One region of the Leclercia sp. G3L genome, then DNA from elsewhere that is predicted to be linked to it. Evidence: riboswitches for the same ligand, from Rfam matches in the RefSeq annotation. Region 1 holds a riboswitch; each other region holds the start of a gene.
What was found. Region 1 has a riboswitch for thiamine pyrophosphate ahead of thiM (hydroxyethylthiazole kinase). Riboswitches for the same ligand answer to the same signal wherever they lie in the genome.
Positions count from the first base shown of each region.

Region 2: it holds a riboswitch for thiamine pyrophosphate, as region 1 does, so the genes downstream of both, thiC (phosphomethylpyrimidine synthase ThiC) here and thiM (hydroxyethylthiazole kinase) in region 1, are expected to answer to the same signal.
Region 3: it holds a riboswitch for thiamine pyrophosphate, as region 1 does, so the genes downstream of both, thiB (thiamine ABC transporter substrate binding subunit) here and thiM (hydroxyethylthiazole kinase) in region 1, are expected to answer to the same signal.

Region 1 covers NZ_CP088265.1:2,784,857-2,792,134, reverse strand. The annotation lists gene fbaB (class I fructose-bisphosphate aldolase) at 1-504, opposite strand, end outside; gene thiD (bifunctional hydroxymethylpyrimidine kinase/phosphomethylpyrimidine kinase) at 611-1,411, opposite strand; gene thiM (hydroxyethylthiazole kinase) at 1,408-2,178, opposite strand; TPP riboswitch at 2,214-2,310, opposite strand; one part of gene LRS40_RS14655 (IS1-like element IS1A family transposase) at 2,670-2,919, shown strand; one part of gene LRS40_RS14655 (IS1-like element IS1A family transposase) at 2,919-3,367, shown strand; gene LRS40_RS14650 (hypothetical protein) at 3,539-3,715, shown strand; gene LRS40_RS14645 (DEAD/DEAH box helicase family protein) at 4,069-5,598, shown strand; gene LRS40_RS14640 (hypothetical protein) at 6,487-7,266, shown strand.
Region 2 covers NZ_CP088265.1:926,883-934,160, forward strand. The annotation lists gene purD (phosphoribosylamine--glycine ligase) at 1-32, shown strand, start outside; gene LRS40_RS05765 (DUF1481 domain-containing protein) at 75-767, opposite strand; gene hupA (nucleoid-associated protein HU-alpha) at 779-1,051, opposite strand; gene LRS40_RS05775 (YjaG family protein) at 1,238-1,828, opposite strand; gene nfi (deoxyribonuclease V) at 1,870-2,541, opposite strand; gene hemE (uroporphyrinogen decarboxylase) at 2,551-3,615, opposite strand; gene nudC (NAD(+) diphosphatase) at 3,658-4,431, opposite strand; gene rsd (sigma D regulator) at 4,527-5,024, shown strand; TPP riboswitch at 5,078-5,186, shown strand; gene thiC (phosphomethylpyrimidine synthase ThiC) at 5,263-7,158, shown strand; gene thiE (thiamine phosphate synthase) at 7,158-7,278, shown strand, end outside.
Region 3 covers NZ_CP088265.1:401,300-408,577, forward strand. The annotation lists gene leuC (3-isopropylmalate dehydratase large subunit) at 1-473, shown strand, start outside; gene leuD (3-isopropylmalate dehydratase small subunit) at 484-1,089, shown strand; gene LRS40_RS03325 (Hok/Gef family protein) at 1,179-1,331, opposite strand; gene LRS40_RS03330 (sugar efflux transporter) at 1,529-2,734, opposite strand; gene sgrT (glucose uptake inhibitor SgrT) at 2,838-2,990, opposite strand; gene sgrR (HTH-type transcriptional regulator SgrR) at 3,078-4,733, shown strand; TPP riboswitch at 4,770-4,869, shown strand; gene thiB (thiamine ABC transporter substrate binding subunit) at 4,904-5,887, shown strand; gene thiP (thiamine/thiamine pyrophosphate ABC transporter permease ThiP) at 5,863-7,278, shown strand, end outside.

The DNA.
Region 1 (7,278 bases):
GATGGTGGCCCCTACCGCGACCGCGCCGAGATTGAAGGCCTGCTCAACGCTGGCGTACAGGGTCTGGTCATATTCGGTGGGATAGCTCAGGGTTTCGTTGTGGTTAAGCTTAACCAGGAACGGAATACGGTGCGCGTAACGGCGGGAGACCGACGCCAGCACGCCGTAGGTGGACGCCACGCAGTTACAACCCGCCTCAATTGCCAGTTCCACGATATTCTTCGGATCAAAATAGAGTGGGTTGGCGGCAAAGGAGGCACCCGCCGAGTGCTCCACACCCTGGTCCACCGGCAGGATCGACAGATAGCCGGTCCCGCCCAGACGCCCGGTGTTATACAGCGTCTGCATATTTCGCAGCACCGCCGGCGGACGGTTGTTGTCCACCATCACGCGGTCAACGTAGTCGTGGCCAGGCAGGTAGAGATGGTCGGCTGGAATGGTCATACAACGATGCTGTAACAGGCTGTCGGCGTCTTTGCCAAGCAATTGCGTAATATCAGTCATGGTTTTCCTCCCGTCAGTGCCGACAAAGCGTCGGCGTGTTTTATCCAGGCTCACAGGATTGTAAGCCCCCTAAGCCTGGTCTGCGGGTCGTCAAATTGCCAGCCGTCTACCACCATGCATGAAAATGATGTACCGGGCCAATGCCCTGCCCCACTTCCAGCGTGTCCGCCTGCGCCAGTGCGCAGGAGAGCCAGGCTTTGGCCTCGCGGACGGTATCCGCCCAGCTATCGTGCCGCGGACGCAGCGCGGCCAGCGCGGCCGACAGGGTGCAGCCAGTGCCGTGGGTGTTTTTGGTATTCACCCGAGGAGCAGTAAAGCGCGTGGCCCCGTCGCGGGTAAACAGCCAGTCGGGGCTCTCGGGATCGTCCAGATGTCCGCCCTTCATCAGCACCGCCTCGCACCCCATCGCCAGCAATGCATAACCCTGCGCTTTCATCTCCTGTTCGTTACGGGCATGGGGGGCATCCAGCAACGCCGCCGCTTCGGGCAGGTTGGGGGTGATGAGCGCCACCTGCGGCAGCAGCTTTTTACGCAGCGTGTCGACAGCGGCGTGTGACAGCAGCGGGTCGCCGCTTTTCGCCAGCATTACCGTATCCAGCACCACGTTTTTCACCTGATGACGCAGGAGCTGCTCCGCCACCGCCTCGACGATATCGGTTTCGGCCAGCATGCCGATCTTGGTGGTGTCGATGCGTACATCGCTGAACACCGACTCCAGCTGCGCCGCCACGAAATCAGGTTCGATGCGGTAGACCGACTGCACCCCGCGGGTGTTCTGCGCCACCAGGGCGGTGATCACCGAGCAACCGTACGCACCGAGCGCGGAGAAGGTCTTCAGGTCGGCCTGGATCCCGGCCCCGCCGCTGGGGTCGGTGCCTGCGATGGTAAGCGCGTTAATCCGTTTCATCGTTGCGCCCCCAGTTCCCACAGTGCATCCAGAAACGCCGGGGCAAAACTGCCCGGGCCGCGACTAAGCGCCGCCGCCAGCGTGCCGGCCCGCTTCATCCAGCCGCAGGCCTCGGCGATGTTATCCAGCCGGTCCCCGGGCAGCGAGCAGCTGGCCGCCACTACCGCCGACAGGGCGCAGCCGGTGCCCACTACCCGGGCCATCAGCGGATCGCCGCCGGTAATTGTCTGGGTACGCAGTCCGTCAGTGACGTAATCCACCTCCCCGGTCACCACCACAATGGCATTGGTCTGCCGCGCCAGCGCCTGTGCCGCAGGCAGCGCGCTGGCCGCCGTGTCGGTGGTGTCCACCCCGCGCCCGCCTGCGCTCATCCCGGCGAGGGCGAGGATTTCAGAGGCGTTGCCGCGAATGGCCGCCGGTTTCAGGGCGAGGATGTGCTGGCAAAAACGGGTCCGGTACGCCAGGGCGCCCACGGCCACCGGATCGAGGGTCCAGGGTTTACCCGCCGCCACCGCGCTTTCAATCGCCCGGCGCATCGCCTGAGCGCGCGAGGAGGTCAGGGTCCCGACGTTAATCAGCAGCGCATCGGCAATAGCGGAGAACTGTTCGGCCTCTTCGGCTTCAATCACCATCGCCGGAGAGGCCCCGAGGGCCAGCAGTACGTTAGCGGTAAAGGTCTGCACCACGTCGTTGGTCATGCAGTGGGTCAGCGGGGAACGGGTTCGGAAGTGGTGTAAGGCGTGTAAATTGAGCAGGTCAGGCTGCATGGTATCGCTCCTGCCTTGCGCGAAGAAGCGATTGCCCGGAGGGCATCTGACTTCCCTACGCTGGCATTATCCAGATCAGGTGGTACGGGTATTTCTCAGCCTTCACAAGGAAGGGCACCCCGAGTCATGTTGATTACATTTCTTTATCAATTAGTAGGTTACGCCAAGTCTCGTGCTGATACAAGATTGAACTTATGAATATTACATTTTACGCTGTACCTCACCTTGTACCCCATTTTGTACCCCACAGAAAAACAAAAGAACTTAATACCTTTTAAGTCTACTTCTAACCTACTTAATCTATTAAAATCTCCATATTCAATGTCAATCCAGATTCATATAAACCACCTCAAGCAAAATGTGCGAGAAGGATTGACCGCAACTATCAATAAATGGAGTATTAAATCATATTTAAAAAATGATGAAGCAGATACCGGGTGATGCTGCCAACTTACTGATTTAGTGTATGATGGTGTTTTTGAGGTGCTCCAGTGGCTTCTGTTTCTATCAGCTGTCCCTCCTGTTCAGCTACTGACGGGGTGGTGCGTAACGGCAAAAGCACTGCCGGACATCAGCGCTATCTCTGCTCTCACTGCCGTAAAACATGGCAACTGCAGTTCACTTACACCGCTTCTCAACCCGGTACGCACCAGAAAATCATTGATATGGCCATGAATGGCGTTGGATGCCGGGCAACCGCCCGCATTATGGGCGTTGGCCTCAACACGATTTTACGTCACTTAAAAAACTCAGGCCGCAGTCGGTAACCTCGCGCATACAGCCGGGCAGTGACGTCATCGTCTGCGCGGAAATGGACGAACAGTGGGGATACGTCGGGGCTAAATCGCGCCAGCGCTGGCTGTTTTACGCGTATGACAGGCTCCGGAAGACGGTTGTTGCGCACGTATTCGGTGAACGCACTATGGCGACGCTGGGGCGTCTTATGAGCCTGCTGTCACCCTTTGACGTGGTGATATGGATGACGGATGGCTGGCCGCTGTATGAATCCCGCCTGAAGGGAAAGCTGCACGTAATCAGCAAGCGATATACGCAGCGAATTGAGCGGCATAACCTGAATCTGAGGCAGCACCTGGCACGGCTGGGACGGAAGTCGCTGTCGTTCTCAAAATCGGTGGAGCTGCATGACAAAGTCATCGGGCATTATCTGAACATAAAACACTATCAATAAGTTGGAGTCATTACCAGATACCGGTTCTTTTCATTTAAGTATTATCATGTAATTACTTCATATAAAAAACAACTCTCTCATCAGTAATGAAATTGTATAAAATTCTGCGAAACGCAAACCAAAAATGACCTATATTTGCAGTGACAGGCAAATCATAAAATAGGTAATCAAATGAAAATGAAAAATCATTATGAAAATGAAATACTATCCAAATTAAAAGCATTAGAAGAAGAATATGAACTAATGGTTTACACTAACAATTTTCCATTAGACACCTCAACTATTGCAGCAGAATGGGTTAAAAAAAGAACCTCAAAGAGAAATAAAAAAACAGATGATGGAGAATAATATATGAAGATAAATGGGATACGTACCAATAGAAAGACGCTGAATAAATCAGTTCGTAAAAAAAGAATTGCATCAGGAATATCACTAACTTTTGATCAATATGAAAACATTCTATGTAGCGATATGACCTCAGCACGAATATGTAACATATTAAAAGTGCGATTACCCAAAGGATACATAGGGAAGCTAAGGAATAACAAACTCACGAAATACAAAAACTGGTATCAAAAAGTAAAACTTAAGCATTTACACAACCCCCCAGTTAAAAAAATAATCTAAACCAAAAAAAATGAAAGGCTGACTCACTCACATGAATCGGCCTTTCTAAATTAATCAATATGGAGCATGTACAAATGATTAATCCTACATCTATCCTTACCAAATTTAAGTACGTATCTGCTGAATGTGGTTCAGGTAAAACTACCGCCATATGTAATATAATCAATAACAGTACCGAAAAATATCTTGTAGTACAAAATACACAAGAACTTATTAAGCAGACAGCAAAGAAAATTAATAATTGTATGTATATTATTACTGATACAGTCTCAAGAGAGGAAAGTGTTATTAGTTCTGTCATTAACTTTCTTTCATCGGGATGCAAAAAAACACTAATCATAACAGATAAAACATTTTTCAAAATACCTGTAGAACTTCTATCCGACAGAATTGTTTACATAGATGATGTGACTAATTTCCACTCTTTCCAGAGCATCAATGATGGAAATACTGAAATTAAAAAAATAATATACGAGGCATTCATTAAAGGTATACGGTCGTTAGATGATAATAATATGTATATTGCCGCAAAAAGGAACCCTGATGTACAGGGGGACATAATGAAAAATATAGTTAACAAAGAATTTTCCGTTTTGAATGATAACGATATTTTTATCATGAATAATGAATACTTTACTAATCCTGAAAAAGTACAGCTTAATATCACGGCATGGAAAGATCTCAATAAGTACAAAGATGTATCAATTACCTTTCTGGGGGCTAATTTTGAAAACTCCTTGATCTATAAAGGAAATAAAGAATTATTTAAAAGTACTGAACTTGAAGGATTACTGAAACGCAACACAGAACTTAAAGACAGATTAAAAGTTTATTACTTCTCGAAAAAATTCAAACTATCAAGGACATGGAAAACTAACAACCCTGATAAAGCACAAAAAATATACACTTATATTGATAAAAAGCTTGAGAAGAAGGAATTCTACTGGACAAAGAACAAAAGCGATTCTCAGAGTCTTAAAAATGGCAAAGAGATAAGCCCGGATGCCAGAGGATTGAACCAGTACCATAACCTTATGACGTGCGTCTGGTTGGCTTGTATGCGTCCCTCTGAAACAGAGGCTAAACAGTGTGAATTGTTCTTTGAGATTGACGGCGAGGCGATTCACCTTGCGAGGGAGTATGAAAGTTTACACCAGTTCGTACTACGAGGGATTTCGAGGAATTTTGAAAGTACTGAAACCCAGACCGTTTATGTTTTTGATGAATGGCAGGCCAGATCACTTACGGATAATATTGAGTACATAGATCTCGGTATTGATGACGACGAGCAAGGGCAGAGAGGCAGACCGCAAGGCTCCATGAACAAGGAAAAGCGTTTCACTCTTGATGATACCAAAGCAAAGCGTTTTCGCCGTTGGAAACGCAGCAATCCAGGGCTTGATTTAAAAGTGTTCAGGGCGTTTCTTGCCAGTTCTACCAATGCAGATCTCAGCACTGAAGAAAAAAAGGCTATGTGGGAAAAATACGAAAATGAAATACAAAAAAACAAGCAGAAATTGAAGCCCAAAACCCCACCATATAAACGGATAAATGTCCGAAAAATAATACCTTATAAACCTTTAGTTAATAAATTTCGGACATAACAACGAGCGAAAGCGAATTAACTACCTGAAAGCAGACGCGGCGAAGCAAGCGAACTGTTTCGGGTAGTTAGTAAGAGTACTCGCGGAGTGAGTACTTGATAGCTTATCTTATTGTTATACATATAAAACGATTAAACAGTACCCGCAAGCGAGTACTGTTCGCTGGATTCGGTTCTACTGCTGCGTTCCCTTCGGTCACTTACAGAGCGAACCCAATCGCGTTTTATTGTTCTGTCAGTAAGTACATAACTGCCTGTTATTTCCTTACTTATTCTACTAATAATTCCTTTAAGTACTTAGCGGGGTATCTGCTGTTTCAGTTACTGGAAAAGCCCTATCAGTACTGACCAGAGCGAAGCGACCCCGATCCGATCTATCCCCCTTCATGGTGGTGTTTTGGACAAAACGGACAGGAAGCCCCTGAATGCGATGTTCATTATCGACATTCCCGACCCCATAAAACGGCGTAGCGACGCTTAAAGAGCGTTTGCGTGATGGTATCTCAAATACTCTCCGTATTGAAATCAGGTACATAACCACTTACATGGATGAAGAATCCGCTTGATCGATTTTACCTATTGATTTGTATTGAATTAATAGATTTTGATAGTTTTTAACGATCAATTTCTGAAATTTTGATCGTTAATATCGATCAATATTGGCGTGCATGTTACTCTTGAGTACCTAAATACGGACGGCCTTAAGTCCGTACTTTTGGCCTGAAAGAAGCTAACGGGAGTGATAAAGCTGTGAGAGTTGTACAACTGATAATCTATGGACTTTGGCGGGATCCCTTTTTAATGGAAATTCCTAAAGGTAAACGAATTCTTGCCGATAATTCAAATGGAATGAACCATCGGTTTGGAATATTCTTAAAGGATAATTGCGGTGAGTAAATATTTAAAAATAGGAATCTATGGTATTTGGGGAGTATTTTTATTCCTTGCGTCAATGGAGAAATTTGGTGATCTTTTCGCAATCGGTACGGGGATCTGGTCGGTAGTGATGCTTTCCGTCGCTGGATTGTGCCAGCTACTGGCAAGTACTACCGCGATAGGCTGGGCTGTTTTGGGTTCCGGTACGCTTAAAGCGAAGTACTTACCTTATAAATTCGTTAATAATTATACGGTGCCAGTACTGATCATCGGACTTGCTATTGCGGCAAGTGCAGCCCGTTCCTCAAGCGATGAAGCGAGAGCACAAAAACTTGGTTTTAAGGACGGCAGAGAGTTTTCACACGCCCGTGAAAATAACATTACAAATACTGCTGATTACGTAAAATTCTTAGCTGAACAGAAAACTAAAGCGGCAGAAAAGGCCGCTCACGAGGAATTGCTTGCAGCCCAAAAAGAACAAAGAGCAAAAGAGGAAGAAGCTGAATGCCTACGCCTTGATAATCCCGAATGCTATATATCGAAACATGAGCGTGGAGATTATATGTGTGCGAAAGCTGTTGAGGATTCAGCTAAGTACGAATTTAAATGGACTGATGGAATTACAGAACCAAAATTTTCCTCTCTAAGTTGGTACGATAAAAATAGGAGATTAGTAACTCTTTACGGGCATCGGGCACAAGCTCAAAACGGTTTCGGTGCGTTCAAAAATATACAGTACTCCTGCACATACAACGCTGATACAGGTGAAGTATTAAGTGTTGATATGCAATAAAGAAACATTTAT
Region 2 (7,278 bases), 1.9 Mb from region 1:
ATCGTGCGATTGCGCGGGAGCGAGGGGAGTAACTTTTCCCCCATCCTGACCCTCTCCCTCAAGGGAGAGGGAACTTAAAAACTCTTCTCGGTCGGCTGCCAGGTACAGAAATCTTCGTTAGCCACCAGCAGCAGCTGTGACCCTTCCGGCGCTTCCAGCCACGCCACGCTTACTTCCATAGAGGAGTGGCTCTGACGCCGTCCAATATGTTCCGTCGCCCAGCTATCAAGATCCGGCTTCAGGGTCTGGCCTTCGCAGGTGGTCACGGTGCCATCGGCATGCCAGCGCCCCTGATGCAGCACTACCCGTCCCTGTCGCAGCGCGTCACTGGTCTGACGAACCTGGTCGGCACGGTAGCGATAGAGGTCAATTTGATCGGTAGAGAGTTGCTGCTTAAGACCGCCGATTTCGCGCTGCATAAAGCTCAGCTCACCGTGGTCGTCAAAACGCACCCGCACATGCTCGGGCACCTTGCTGTAGATATTCACGTCAATATAAGCAAGCGTATCACCCTGCCAGCGGTACTCACTGGTGGTGGTGCTGCCGCTGTGCCAGGGACTAAAGGCGGAGAGCAGATGGACTTCATCGTCCGTGTCTTTACGCCAGATACGTACCGCACCCTGATCGTCAGCGTAGCCGCTGGCGGTAAAAGGCGGCAGAGAGGCGTCATGGCTGCAGGCGGACAGCAAAAGTATGCCTGCCAGCGCTATTGCCTGGCGCCAGACAGACAAAAGGGGCGAAACCGCCCCCTCGATAAAACTGTTCACTGCTACGCGGCTTACTTAACTGCGTCTTTCAGTGCTTTGCCAGAAACAAATGCTGGCACGTTAGCTGCAGCGATTTTGATTTCGTTACCGGTCTGCGGGTTGCGGCCAGTACGCTCAGCGCGGTGGTTCACTTTGAAGGTACCGAAACCTACCAGTTGTACAGCATCGCCTTCTTTCAGAGACTCAGTAATAGCAGCCAGGGTGGATTCCAGAGCAGCTTTAGCCTGTACTTTAGACAGATCAGCCTTGTCCGCAATTACATCAATCAGTTGAGTCTTGTTCATAAGTTATCCTTTCAATGTGTTTATCGCTTGCTAAGCATCGAGTGCGACGAAAATGCCAAAAAAGCACTCTCCTGCATACACGCACCGATAGCCACTTATTTTCGCCCCCCAAATGTAGACCAGACGGGGGGCAGAAGGGAAGAGTACAGGCATGACAAAACAGGCGTAAAATCACGTTTTATTGTTTCACTGGTGAAGATTTATACCAATGTTACTCTCGCCTGCCTCACGCAAGTCTGCACGCAGACCTTTAATCAGCTCGATATCGCGTTCTTCGCACTCTGCCAGCAAACGGAATATTTCCCACTGGATGTCCCATTCCTGCTCAACGGCCGGGTTTAAACGGAGCTCTTCATCGGTCATTTCACGACCTTCCTGGGTCATCTCCAGCATCGCCACGGAAGTAATTGAGGCCTTACTGACTTCGATGGCATGTTCCAGAGTTTCGCCACTCAGGCGCGAGTGAATCAGTTCACTTAATGCCACACAGGCATCGATCGCCGGATAGACGCCATAGACATCATAGTCATCGGCAGCCGGGATCGCCTCTTCCAGCTTATCGAGCTGAGAATCGAAGTTCACCTTCGCATCTTTGACCGTCAGCGTCTCCCATACCAGATCGAGAATACGGCGATACAGCTGGCCGTCACCAAATTCAGTCTGCTTGCAGAACATGGCGTAGTTCGGGTACATGCGTTCGCACAGGCAGGCCATAAAGGTGACATGCTGCCAGCTTTCCAGCTTCTCGAGGCGCAGGTGAATCGGGTTTTGTAACATGATGAAGTCTCGAATCGAAAATTAACCGCAGTTTACCTGAATCAGCGCTGAATTTCCTGCCATCGCACAAAAGCGGGACGGCCGGAAGCCACCGCATCGGCCCAGCGGGTCGGCTCCGGTAATCGATAGCCCTTCATGCAGCGCTGGACCCACGCCAGCGCGGTGTCGGTACTGACGCGATGGCCGGTGGCGATGAACAGCGGATTGCAGCGCGCCTTACTGCGCCAGACCCACGCCAGCTGTTCGCCTTTGTCCATCAAGGGTGCCAGCGCGCCGGGCTCTGCCGACAGAGGTTCAAACTTACCGCAGAGGCGCTTTTTCGCTACCCCGATGGTCGGCACATCCACCAGCATGCCAAAATGGCTGGCAACGCCGAGACGGCGCGGATGGGAGATCCCGTGGCCATCGACGAACATCAGGTCGGGTCTTTGCGAAAGCTGGTCCCACGCGGCCAGCAGCGCGGGATATTCACGAAAAGAGAGGAATCCGGGGATGTAAGGCATGGTGGTGGCGATACGCGCTACCTGATACTCGACCAGCTCCAGTTCGGGCCAGGTCAGGAGTACTATCGCCGCCCGCGTCACCTCACCGCCCTGCTCAAACCCGACATCCGCCCCGGCAATCAGCGCGGGTGGGTCTTTATCCAGCCGGTCTTCACGGGAAACCGACGCAGCAAGTTTAAGTTGTTGAGCGCGAAGTGACGCAAGATCCATAACGACTCCTTACAGGTGATACTGGGCAGAAAGTCGGTGCACCGCCTCCACAAACACGCCTGCATGTTCTGGCGGTACATCCTGATGAATACCGTGCCCCAGGTTAAACACATGGCCTTCGCCCTGACCGAAGCCCGCCAGAATGGTCGCGACTTCTTCTTCAATACGGGCGGCCGGAGCATACAGCATAGACGGATCCATGTTGCCCTGCAGGGCGACTTTGTCCCCAACGCGGCGGCGCGCATCGGCAATATCGGTAGTCCAGTCGAGGCCCAGCGCATCACAGCCAGTGTCTGCCAGGGCTTCCAGCCACTGACCGCCGCCTTTGGTGAACAGGGTCACCGGCACGCGACGACCTTCGTTTTCACGCAGCAGGCCATCGACAATTTTATGCATGTAGTAGAGCGAGAACTGTTGGTAATCGCGGCCCGTCAGCACCCCACCCCAAGTGTCGAAGATCATCACCGACTGGGCGCCGGCTTTGATCTGCGCGTTCAGGTAGAGGGTGACGCTTTTCGCCAGCTTATCCAGCAGGGCGTGCAGCGCCAGCGGATCGGCGTACATCATCTTCTTGATCACGGTGAAGGCTTTGCTGCTGCCGCCTTCGACCATGTAGGTCGCCAGCGTCCACGGGCTGCCGGAAAAACCGATCAGCGGCACGTCGCCTTTCAGCTCGCGGCGAATGGTGCGCACCGCATTCATCACATAACCGAGCTCCTGCTCCGGGTCCGGGATCGGCAGGTTGTCGATGTCCGCTTTGCTCTTAATCGGCGAGCTAAAGCGCGGGCCCTCGCCGGTTTCAAAGTACAGGCCAAGCCCCATCGCGTCGGGGATAGTCAGGATATCGGAGAAGAGGATCGCCGCGTCCAGCGGATAGCGGCGCAGCGGCTGAAGGGTCACTTCACAGGCCAGCTCCGCGTTTTTGCACAGCGACATAAAATCGCCCGCCTGCGCGCGCGTGGCTTTGTATTCCGGCAAATAGCGGCCCGCCTGGCGCATCATCCATACCGGGGTGATATCAACGGGTTGGCGCAGCAGCGCACGCAGATAACGATCGTTCTTCAGTTCGGTCATTTTTGCAGTTCCTTAAGCGTCTTATCTCCAGTGTAACATGTCTCACACATCGTCAGCCCGACACATTGCCACGGTATCTTCTATCAGGCGGCGCGCCACGGTGCCCGGCGGTGGCAGCAGGGGTAAATCGTCGTAGCGATACCAGTCGGCGGACAGCAGCTCTTTCGGATCGACGACGATCTCGCCGCTGTCGTACTCGGCCATAAAGGCGGTCATCAGCGACTGTGGGAACGGCCACGGCTGGGAGGTGACATAACGTAAATTTTTCACCTTAATCCCGCTCTCCTCCATCACTTCTCGCGCCACGGCCTGCTCCAGGGTTTCGCCCACTTCGACAAATCCGGCGAGCACGGTATGCACCCCGTTGCGATGACGGGTGTGTTGCGCCAGTAAGATGGAGTCATCCCGACGGATAGCGACAATGATGCACGGCGCGATTTGCGGGTAATAGCGTTCCCGGCAGTGGCTGCAGAGCATCGCCCACTCGGTTTTGCTCGGGTGCATGGTGTGGCCACAGTAGCCGCAGAACTTATGCGAGCGATAAAACTCGGCAAGCTGCACAGCACGACCCGCCAGTTGGAACAAGCCGACATCAAGATCGAGCACCTGGCGCACCGATCCCATATCGTGACGACGATTTTGTTGGATCAACCACACAGAATCGCCCTTCCACTCACCTATATTTAGTGCGTGTTGCCCCGCAAGATCGAAATTTCCGGCCTCGCCATATGGTAATTCACCACCGGGCAACCATAATTTTTGTTCATGGCTGACTAACCACCAGCCGCGATCCGATTTTTCAATTATACGATCCATATCTATTGCACTACCTTTGCTTCACAGGCATGTTGGTAACAATACTATTACATTTTGGGTGGGCAGCTTTTAATCTTAACCTTGCGGAGTCAAACATGCTAAACCAGCTAGAAAACCTGACAGAGCGCGTTGGCGGAAGTAACAAACTGGTCGATCGCTGGCTGCACGTGCGGAAACATCTGCTTGTTGCCTACTACAATCTCGTTGGCATTAAGCCTGGCAAAGAGTCCTATATGCGCCTGAATGAAAAAGCGCTGGACGATTTCTGTCAGAGCCTGGTCGACTACCTTTCCAACGGTCATTTCAATATTTATGAACGTTTTATCCGTGAAATGGAAGGCAACAGCCCGTATTTAGCGGCAACCAAACTCTATCCCCTGCTGGAGGCCAATACCCAGCAAATCATGGATTACTATGACTCCACGCTGGAAAACGCCATCGATCAGGATAACTACCTGGAATTTCAGCAGGCGCTTTCCGATATCGGCGAGGCGCTGGAGCAACGCTTTACGCTGGAAGATAACCTGATCGCCCTTGCGCTGGATCACAATCTGAAAGCGAGCAACGAAGATAACGTCGCCCGACCGGCTTGAGTTATTCCTCGTTAACGCGTAGTTTACATTCACTGCTCCCGCTGTAGGGGAGCCTATTCTTGTCGGAGTGCCCAGTGCGAAAGCCGGGCTGAGACCGTTAATTCGGGATCCGCGGAACCTGATCAGGTTAAGACCTGCGAAGGGAACAAGAGTCAATTTATTGTATCGCCCCCGGGCGATCCTCTCTTGCTTCATCCGTCGTCTGACAAGCCACTTCCTGAACTTACTGGAACGAGCTATGTCTGCCACAAAAATGACCCGCCGCGAACAGCGCGCACACGCCCAACACTTTATCGACACCCTGGAAGGCACTGCTTTCCCCAACTCAAAACGCATTTACCTGACGGGTTCGCAGGAGGATATCCGCGTGCCAATGCGCGAGATCCAGCTCAGCCCGACGTTAATCGGCGGCAGCAAAGAGAACCCGCAGTTTGAAGAGAACGAAGCGGTGCCGGTGTACGACACCTCCGGCCCGTACGGCGATCCGGCTGTGGCGATTAACGTCCAGCAGGGTCTGGCGAAGCTGCGCCAGCCGTGGATTGAAGCCCGTAACGACAGCGAAACCCTGAATGCGCAAAGCTCAGCCTATACCCGGGAGCGTCTGGCCGATGACGGGCTGGACGAGCTGCGCTTTACCGGACTGCTCACGCCGAAGCGTGCCAGAGCGGGTAAATGCGTGACCCAGCTGCATTACGCCCGCCAGGGGATAGTGACGCCAGAGATGGAGTTTATCGCCATCCGCGAAAACATGGGCCGCGAGCGCATCCGTGGCGAAGTGCTGCGCCACCAGCATCCGGGAGAAGGCTTTGGCGCCCGCCTGCCGGAGAACATCACTCCGGAATTTGTACGTGACGAAGTCGCTGCTGGCCGCGCCATTATTCCGGCCAATATTAATCACCCGGAATCAGAGCCGATGATCATCGGACGTAACTTCCTGGTGAAAGTGAATGCCAACATCGGTAACTCGGCGGTCACCTCCTCCATCGAAGAAGAGGTGGAAAAACTGGTCTGGTCCACCCGCTGGGGCGCGGACACGGTGATGGACCTCTCTACCGGGCGCTATATTCACGAAACCCGCGAGTGGATCCTGCGTAACAGTCCGGTGCCGATTGGCACGGTACCCATCTACCAGGCGCTGGAGAAGGTGAACGGCATTGCGGAAGATCTCACCTGGGAAGCGTTCCGCGATACGCTGCTGGAGCAGGCCGAGCAGGGCGTGGACTACTTCACCATCCACGCGGGCGTGCTGCTGCGCTACGTGCCGATGACCGCCAAACGCCTGACCGGCATCGTCTCCCGCGGCGGTTCTATTATGGCGAAATGGTGCCTGTCCCATCATCAGGAGAACTTCCTGTATGAACACTTCCGCGAGATCTGCGAAATCTGCGCCGCGTACGACGTATCGCTGTCGCTGGGCGATGGCCTGCGTCCGGGTTCCATTCGCGATGCCAACGACGAAGCCCAGTTTGCCGAGCTACATACCCTGGGCGAGCTGACCAAAATTGCCTGGGAGTATGACGTCCAGGTGATGATTGAAGGCCCGGGCCATGTGCCGATGCAGATGATCCGCCGCAACATGACCGAGGAGCTGGAGCACTGCCACGAAGCGCCGTTCTACACCCTGGGGCCGTTGACCACCGACATCGCACCGGGCTATGACCACTTCACCTCCGGAATTGGCGCGGCGATGATCGGCTGGTTTGGCTGCGCGATGCTCTGCTACGTCACGCCGAAAGAGCATCTCGGCCTGCCGAATAAAGAGGACGTGAAGCAAGGGCTAATCACCTACAAGATTGCCGCCCATGCTGCCGACCTGGCGAAGGGCCATCCGGGGGCGCAGATCCGCGATAACGCCATGTCAAAAGCGCGCTTTGAATTCCGCTGGGAAGATCAGTTCAACCTCGCCCTTGACCCGTTCACCGCCCGCGCCTACCACGACGAAACCCTGCCGCAGGAGTCGGGCAAAGTGGCGCACTTCTGCTCCATGTGCGGGCCAAAATTCTGCTCGATGAAAATCAGCCAGGAAGTGCGCGACTACGCCGCGGCGCAGACCATCGAAGTGGGGATGGCCGATATGTCGGAAACCTTCCGCGCCCGGGGCGGCGAAATCTACCTCAAAAAAGAGGAGGCGTAATGTATCAACCCAACTTTCCGCCGGTGCCCTTTCGTCTGGGGCTCTATCCGGTAGTCGACAGCGTGGCGTGGATCGAACGCCTGCTTGCCGCGGGCGTACAAACGCTCCAGCTGCGCATCA
Region 3 (7,278 bases), 2.4 Mb from region 1:
TCGCCGATCCGGTTGAGCGCGCCAGCGCAGAGAAAGCGCTGGCCTATATGGGCCTGAAACCGGGCGTGTCTTTGACCGACGTGGCGATTGATAAAGTGTTTATCGGCTCCTGCACCAACTCGCGTATCGAAGATTTGCGCGCGGCGGCAGAAGTGGCGAAAGGCCGTAAAGTGGCCCCGGGCGTGCAGGCGCTGGTGGTGCCAGGTTCCGGCCCGGTAAAAGCGCAGGCGGAGGCCGAAGGCCTGGATAAAATTTTCATTGAAGCGGGCTTTGAATGGCGTCTGCCAGGCTGCTCCATGTGTCTGGCCATGAATAACGATCGCCTGAATCCGGGCGAGCGTTGCGCCTCTACCAGCAACCGTAACTTTGAAGGTCGTCAGGGGCGCGGCGGGCGCACACACCTGGTCAGCCCGGCGATGGCCGCGGCAGCCGCAGTGACCGGCCATTTCGCCGATATTCGCAGCCTGAAATAAGGAGACCATCATGGCAGAGAAATTTACCCAACATACTGGCCTGGTGGTCCCTCTGGACGCGGCCAACGTCGATACCGACGCTATTATTCCGAAGCAGTTTTTACAGAAGGTCACCCGCACCGGTTTTGGCGCCCACTTGTTTAACGACTGGCGTTTTCTGGATGACAAAGGCGAAGTGCCGAATCCGGAGTTCGTGCTGAACTTCCCGGAATTCAAAGGCGCGTCGATCCTGCTGGCGCGGGAAAATTTCGGCTGCGGCTCATCCCGTGAGCATGCGCCCTGGGCCCTGACAGACTACGGTTTCAAAGTGGTGATTGCGCCGAGCTTTGCCGATATCTTCTATGGCAACAGTTTCAACAACCAGCTGCTGCCGGTGACCTTAAGCGATGAGCAGGTCGACGAGCTGTTTGCGCTGGTACAGAGCAACCCAGGGATTCGCTTTGTGGTGGATCTGGAAGCGCAGGAAGTGAAAGCCGGGGATAAAACCTATGGCTTTAACATCGATGCGTTCCGTCGCCACTGCATGATCAACGGTCTGGACAGCATCGGGCTGACGCTGCAGCACGAAGATGCCATTGCGGCCTACGAGAACAAGCAGCCGGCCTTTATGAGTTAAATTAATGGCCCGCGATGCGGGCCATTAAAAAGGTGCCTGAGCCAACCAACCACTCTGGAAAGGCGGGGAAACATCTCCCCGCCCTCGCCTTAACGTTTCACTTCGCAAGCTAACACTGCCGCCAGCTCTGTATGGTCCTGTCTGAATCGCAGCTCACACAGCGAGTCGCGAACCATCCAGGTGAAGATCAGTAACGTCATACAGATCATCAACAAACCTAACAGCAGAGTACGTTTTGGCATTCCAGCCTCCTTATTGCTTTCCAGCGATGAAGAGGCTACCCTCATAGGGTCAAGTATGTTTGTTTGGGTAGCCTCACATCAATGTTAAGTTGAGTGGGGCTTTCTTCTGTCTACCCTTCCAGCAATGCCTCAGGCAAACAGCCTCAAGCACCCGCGTGAACTCTATGCGTTATCCGTCCTGCTGTCAGAATGGGCTCTCAATTCGTGAAGCCGCCTTCCAGAATTTCACTCTCTTTTACCCGCCAGGTCAGCACCAGCGCCACCAGCGAAATGGCCGCAATTACCCAGTAAACCACGTAATGACCATAGCTTTGCGCCACCGCGCCCTGAATAATCCCCGCCAGAATCACCCCGGTTGAAATGCTGTTGGTAAACAGGGTAGTGGCCGAACCTGCCCGCCCCGGCATCAGATCCTGAAACCAGAGCATGCCAATCCCGGCAACAATGCCGATAAAGACCGCGTTAAACAGCTGCAGGGCAAGTAACGCTTCGCGGCTGTGAAAGAGGATCAGCCCCAGATAAAACAGCACGCCCGCCGCCACCGCAATCACCATCATCCGCCGTTTACCGAAGTGTTTGACGTAATAACCGGCGAGGATCATCGCCGGGATTTCCAGCCCGGCGGCGGTGCCCATTAAGATCCCGGCGAGCTTGTCCGGCAGGCCCAGATCGCTGCTGATCCACAGCGGCATATCGATGATGTACATGGTGTTGCAGGTCCACATCAGAGTGGAGGCGATAAACAGCCTGCGGACATTTTTGTCTTTCCAGCCGCTGACCTGGGTCACCGGTATCGCACCTGCAGAGTCCACCCGGGAAACGGAGGGCAGCGCGAAGGCGATCAGCCCCAGGCTAACGGCAAAAATGGCCGCCGCAATGGAGAACATGGCGGTAAAGCCATAGTTGAGCGCCAGCATAAAGGCCAGCGGCGGGCCGATAACCCACGCCAGCGACAGCTGGGCACGCATCACCGAGCTGAACATCACGACTTCCCGCGCCGAGCTGTCGGCGTATTCCCGCGCGAGGGCAAACAGCTGCGGCATGGCGGTGTTGGCAAGCGCTGCCAGCAGCACGCCGCAGGTGAGCAAGGTCAGATAGTGACGGTTAAAGGCAAACAGCAGCGCGTTGCCGATCGCCATCGCGCAGCAAAAGAGGATCAGCTTGCGGCGGTCTCCCTGGCTGTCCGATCGCTTCGCCAGCCACAGGCTGACCAGGATCCCGGCGACAGCATTGACGGTGTAAAAAATCCCCACCCAGAAGGGTTGGGCACCCACCTCACGGCTCAGGAACAGGCTCAGGGTCGGGGCCTGCAGCGCACCGGCGACGCCCATCATAAAAGCCACCATTAAAAAGGCGGCATACACACCGTTGAGCCGGCGTCCCATCGTCATTAACCAGAGCATTACCTGTTCCCTTTAGCGCAAGTGAAAACGAAAAAAGCCAGCAGATAATACCTGCTGGCGTGGTGATTCGCACCAATACTCAGTCACACATGATCGAAGCAATTCAGCGTTCCGAGGTCGACGTTGTCACCTCCCACTGCATCAGATCTTCCAGTATTTTCAGCCGCTGCTCTGCACACCGGCGGGCCAGCCAGGACACTCCCTTTGTCGCTGAGAAGTACTGTTGGTAAAACTGATTCGCGGTAGACCTCTTCATATTCACCTCCTCGCTTCATCGAAGTGAATTATTGGCTTAATATAGGGATTAATAAATTGCTGATTTTTTGTCAGGAGTTCCTCTTTTATGCCCTCTGGTCGTCTGCAACAACAATTTATCCGCCTGTGGCAGTGCTGTGACGGCCAGACCCGGGACACCACGCTCAGTGAACTGGCCGAGCTGCTCAGCTGCTCGCGCCGCCATATGCGCACCCTGCTCAACACCATGCAGCAGCAGGGCTGGCTGAACTGGGAAGCCGAAGCCGGACGCGGCAAGCGTTCCCGCCTCACCTTTCTTTATACCGGTCTGGCGCTACAGCAGCAGCGGGCGGAAGATCTGCTTGAACAGGATCGCATCGAACAGCTGGTGCAGCTGGTGGGTGACAAGGCCGCGGTGCGCCAGATGCTGGTCTCCCACCTGGGCCGCAGCTTCCGCCAGGGCAGGCATATCCTGCGGGTGCTCTATTATCGTCCGATGAAAAACCTGTTGCCGGGCAGCGCATTACGGCGCTCCGAAACCCACATGGCGCGGCAGATTTTTAGCGGACTGACGCGCATAAATGAGGAAAACGGGGAACTGGAAGCCGACATTGCCCACCACTGGCAGCAACTTTCCCCGTTGCACTGGCGTTTTTTCCTGCGGCCCGGCATCCACTTCCACCACGGACGCGAGCTGGAGATGGCCGACGTCATCGCCTCGCTGCAGCGCGCCCGTGAGCTGCCGCTCTATTCACATATCACCCGGATCCAGTCGCCCACCGCCTGGACCCTGGATATTCAGCTTTCGCAGCCCGACCGCTGGCTGCCGTGGCTGCTGGGATATGTCCCCTCGATGATCCTGCCGCGCGAATGGGAAACGATGCATAGCTTTGCCAGCCTGCCGGTGGGCACAGGGCCTTACGCCGTCTCGCGCAACAACAATAACCAGCTCAAGATCCGCGCCTTCGATGACTACTTTGGCTACCGGGCGCTGATTGATGAGGTGAACGTCTGGGTCCTCCCGGATATCAACGAAGAGCTTAGCGTCGGCCTGACGCTGGAAGGGCCCACCGAGGGGGAAAAGGCGGTGGAAAGTCGGCTTGAAGAGGGCTGTTACTATCTGCTGTTCGACGCCCGCTCCCACCGCGGGGCTAGCGCCGAAGTGCGTCAGTGGGTAAGCCGGATCCTCTCTCCGGCGAACCTGATCTATCAGGCTGAGGAGGTCTATCAGTCCTACTGGTTCCCGGCGTATGGCCTGCTGCCGCGCTGGCACCACGCCCGCCCGGGACGCGGCGATAAACCGGCCGGACTGGAGAGCCTCACCCTGACCTTCTACCGCGAGCATATCGAACACCGGGTGATCGCCCGAATGATGAGCGAACTGCTGGCCGCCGAGCAGGTGACGCTCAACATTCGGGAGGTCAGCTACGAGGAGTGGTATCGTGGTGAGACGGTGAGCGACATCTGGCTCAACAGCGTCAATTTCACCCTGCCCCTCGACTTCTCGCTGTTTTCACATCTGTATGAAGTCCCGCTCCTGCAGCACTGCATTGGGCGCGACTGGCAGCAGGATGCCGCCGAGTGGCGTGCGGGCGAGATGAACCTTGCTGTCTGGTGCCAGCAGCTGTTGTCCCAGCAGGCGATTGTCCCGCTGATCCACCACTGGCTGATGATCCAGGGGCAGCGCAGCATGCGTGGTTTGCGCATGAACACCCTCGGCTGGTTTGACTTTAAATCCGCGTGGTTTGCGCCGCCGGAACCATAATACTTTCGTAATATTCACCAAATCATTACAATACCGCCGTTCTCAACGGGGTGCTGCGCGCAAGCGTGTGCTGAGAAAATACCCGTCGAACCTGATCCGGATAACGCCGGCGAAGGGATTTGAGGCTGTCGCTCAAAATCCTTTGCCACTCTCAAATACAGAGGTGCAAAGTGTTCAAAACTGTTCTTCCCCTGCTGGCGCTGATCGCGCTGCCTGCCGTTGCCAGCCCTGTCCTGACGGTCTACACCTATGACTCTTTCGCCGCCGACTGGGGCCCTGGCCCGGCGGTCAAAAAAGCCTTTGAAGCCGACTGTAACTGCGAGCTGAAATTCGTGGCGCTGGAGGATGGCGTCTCGCTGCTCAATCGCCTGCGTATGGAAGGTAAGAACAGCAAAGCCGACGTGGTGCTGGGTCTGGATAACAACCTGCTGGAAGCGGCAACGCAAACCGGGCTGTTCGCTAAAAGCGGCGTGGCGACCGATGCGGTTAACCTCCCTGGCGGCTGGAAGAATGACACCTTTGTGCCGTTCGATTACGGCTACTTCGCCTTCGTGTATGACAAAAACAAGCTGAAAAACCCGCCGAAGAGCCTGAAAGAGCTGGTTGAGAGCGATCAAAAGTGGCGCGTGATCTACGAAGATCCGCGCACCAGCACCCCGGGGCTGGGTCTGCTGCTGTGGATGCAAAAAGTGTACGGGGATAAAACCCCGGAAGCCTGGCAGAAGCTGGCGGCCAAAACCGTCACCGTCACCAAAGGCTGGAGCGAGGCTTACGGCCTGTTCCTGAAAGGGGAAAGCGACCTGGTGCTGAGCTACACCACCTCTCCGGCGTATCACATTATTTCGGAGAAAAAAGAGAACTACGCCGCGGCTGATTTTGCCGAAGGCCACTACCTGCAGGTCGAAGTCGCCGCCCGGACCTATGCCAGCAAACAGCCGGAACTGGCGGAGAAGTTCCTGAAATTTATGGTCTCGCCGTCGTTCCAGAATACGATCCCCACCGGCAACTGGATGTACCCGGTCACGAACGTGGCTTTACCGGCCGGTTTCGATGCTCTGGTGAAACCGCAAACCGCACTGGAATACTCCCCGCAGGAAGTAGCCGGGAAACGTGCCGCCTGGGTCAGTGAATGGCAACGCGCCGTCAGCCGCTGATCGCCGGCTGGTTACTCCCGGGGCTGATCGCCGCCATCTTAATGGTGGCCGTCGCCCTGGGGGCATTTCTGGCGCTGTGGTTTAACGCGCCAGCCACCGACGTTACGGCGCTGCTACACGACAGCTATCTGTGGCACGTCATCCGCTTCTCGTTCTGGCAGGCGTTTCTTTCCGCCCTGCTCTCCGTCGTGCCCGCCATATTTCTTGCCCGCGCCCTCTACCGGCGTCGTTTCCCCGGACGGCAGGCGCTGCTGCGCCTGTGCGCCATGACCCTGATCCTGCCGGTGCTGGTGGCGATATTTGGCATCCTCAGCGTCTACGGACGTCAGGGCTGGCTTGCCGCGATCTGCCAGGCCCTCGGGCTGGAGTGGACCTTCTCGCCATATGGCCTGCAGGGCATCCTGCTGGCACACGTCTTTTTCAACATGCCGATGGCGACGCGGCTGCTGCTGCAGGCGCTGGAGAACATCCCCGGCGAGCAGCGCCAGCTTGCCGCCCAGCTCGGGATGCGCGGCTGGTCCTTTTTCCGCTTCGTTGAGTGGCCATGGCTGCGCCGCCAAATTCCGCCCGTTGCCGCGCTGATCTTTATGCTCTGCTTTGCCAGCTTCGCCACCGTGCTCTCGCTGGGCGGCGGGCCGCAGGCCACCACCATTGAGCTCGCCATCTATCAGGCCCTCAGCTACGACTACGATCCGGGCCGCGCGGCGCTGCTGGCGATGGTGCAGATGTTCTGCTGCCTGGGGCTGGTGATGCTGAGCCAGCGGCTGGGTAAAGCCATTGCCGTGGGCAGCAGCCAGCTTGCCGGCTGGCGCGATCCACAGGACAGCCTGCACAGCCGCCTGACCGATGGCCTGCTCATCACCCTCGCCCTGCTGCTGTTGCTCCCGCCGCTGCTGGCGGTGGTGGTGGATGGCCTGAATCTTAATCTGCTGTCGGTGCTCCAGCAGCCGGTGCTGTGGCAGGCGCTCGGCACCTCGCTACGCATTGCGCTGGGGGCGGGGCTTCTCTGCGTGCTGCTGACCATGATGCTGCTGTGGACCAGCCGCGAGCTGTATGCCCGGCAGGCAATGGTGGCCGGGCAGGCGCTGGATCTGAGCGGAATGTTGATCCTGGCGATGCCCGGCATCGTACTGGCGAGCGGGTTTTTCCTGCTGTTCAACAGCACTATCGGCCTGCCCGAGTCGGCCGATGGCATCGTCATCTTCACCAACGCCCTGATGGCCATTCCGTATGCGCTGAAGGTGCTGGAAAATCCGATGCGCGACCTCAGCGCCCGCTACACTCTGCTCTGCGATTCGCTTGGGATGCACGGCTGGCAACGGCTGAAGGTGGTGGAACTCCGCGCCCTGAAACGCCCCCTGGCGCAGGCGCTGGCCTTTGCCTGCGTGCTG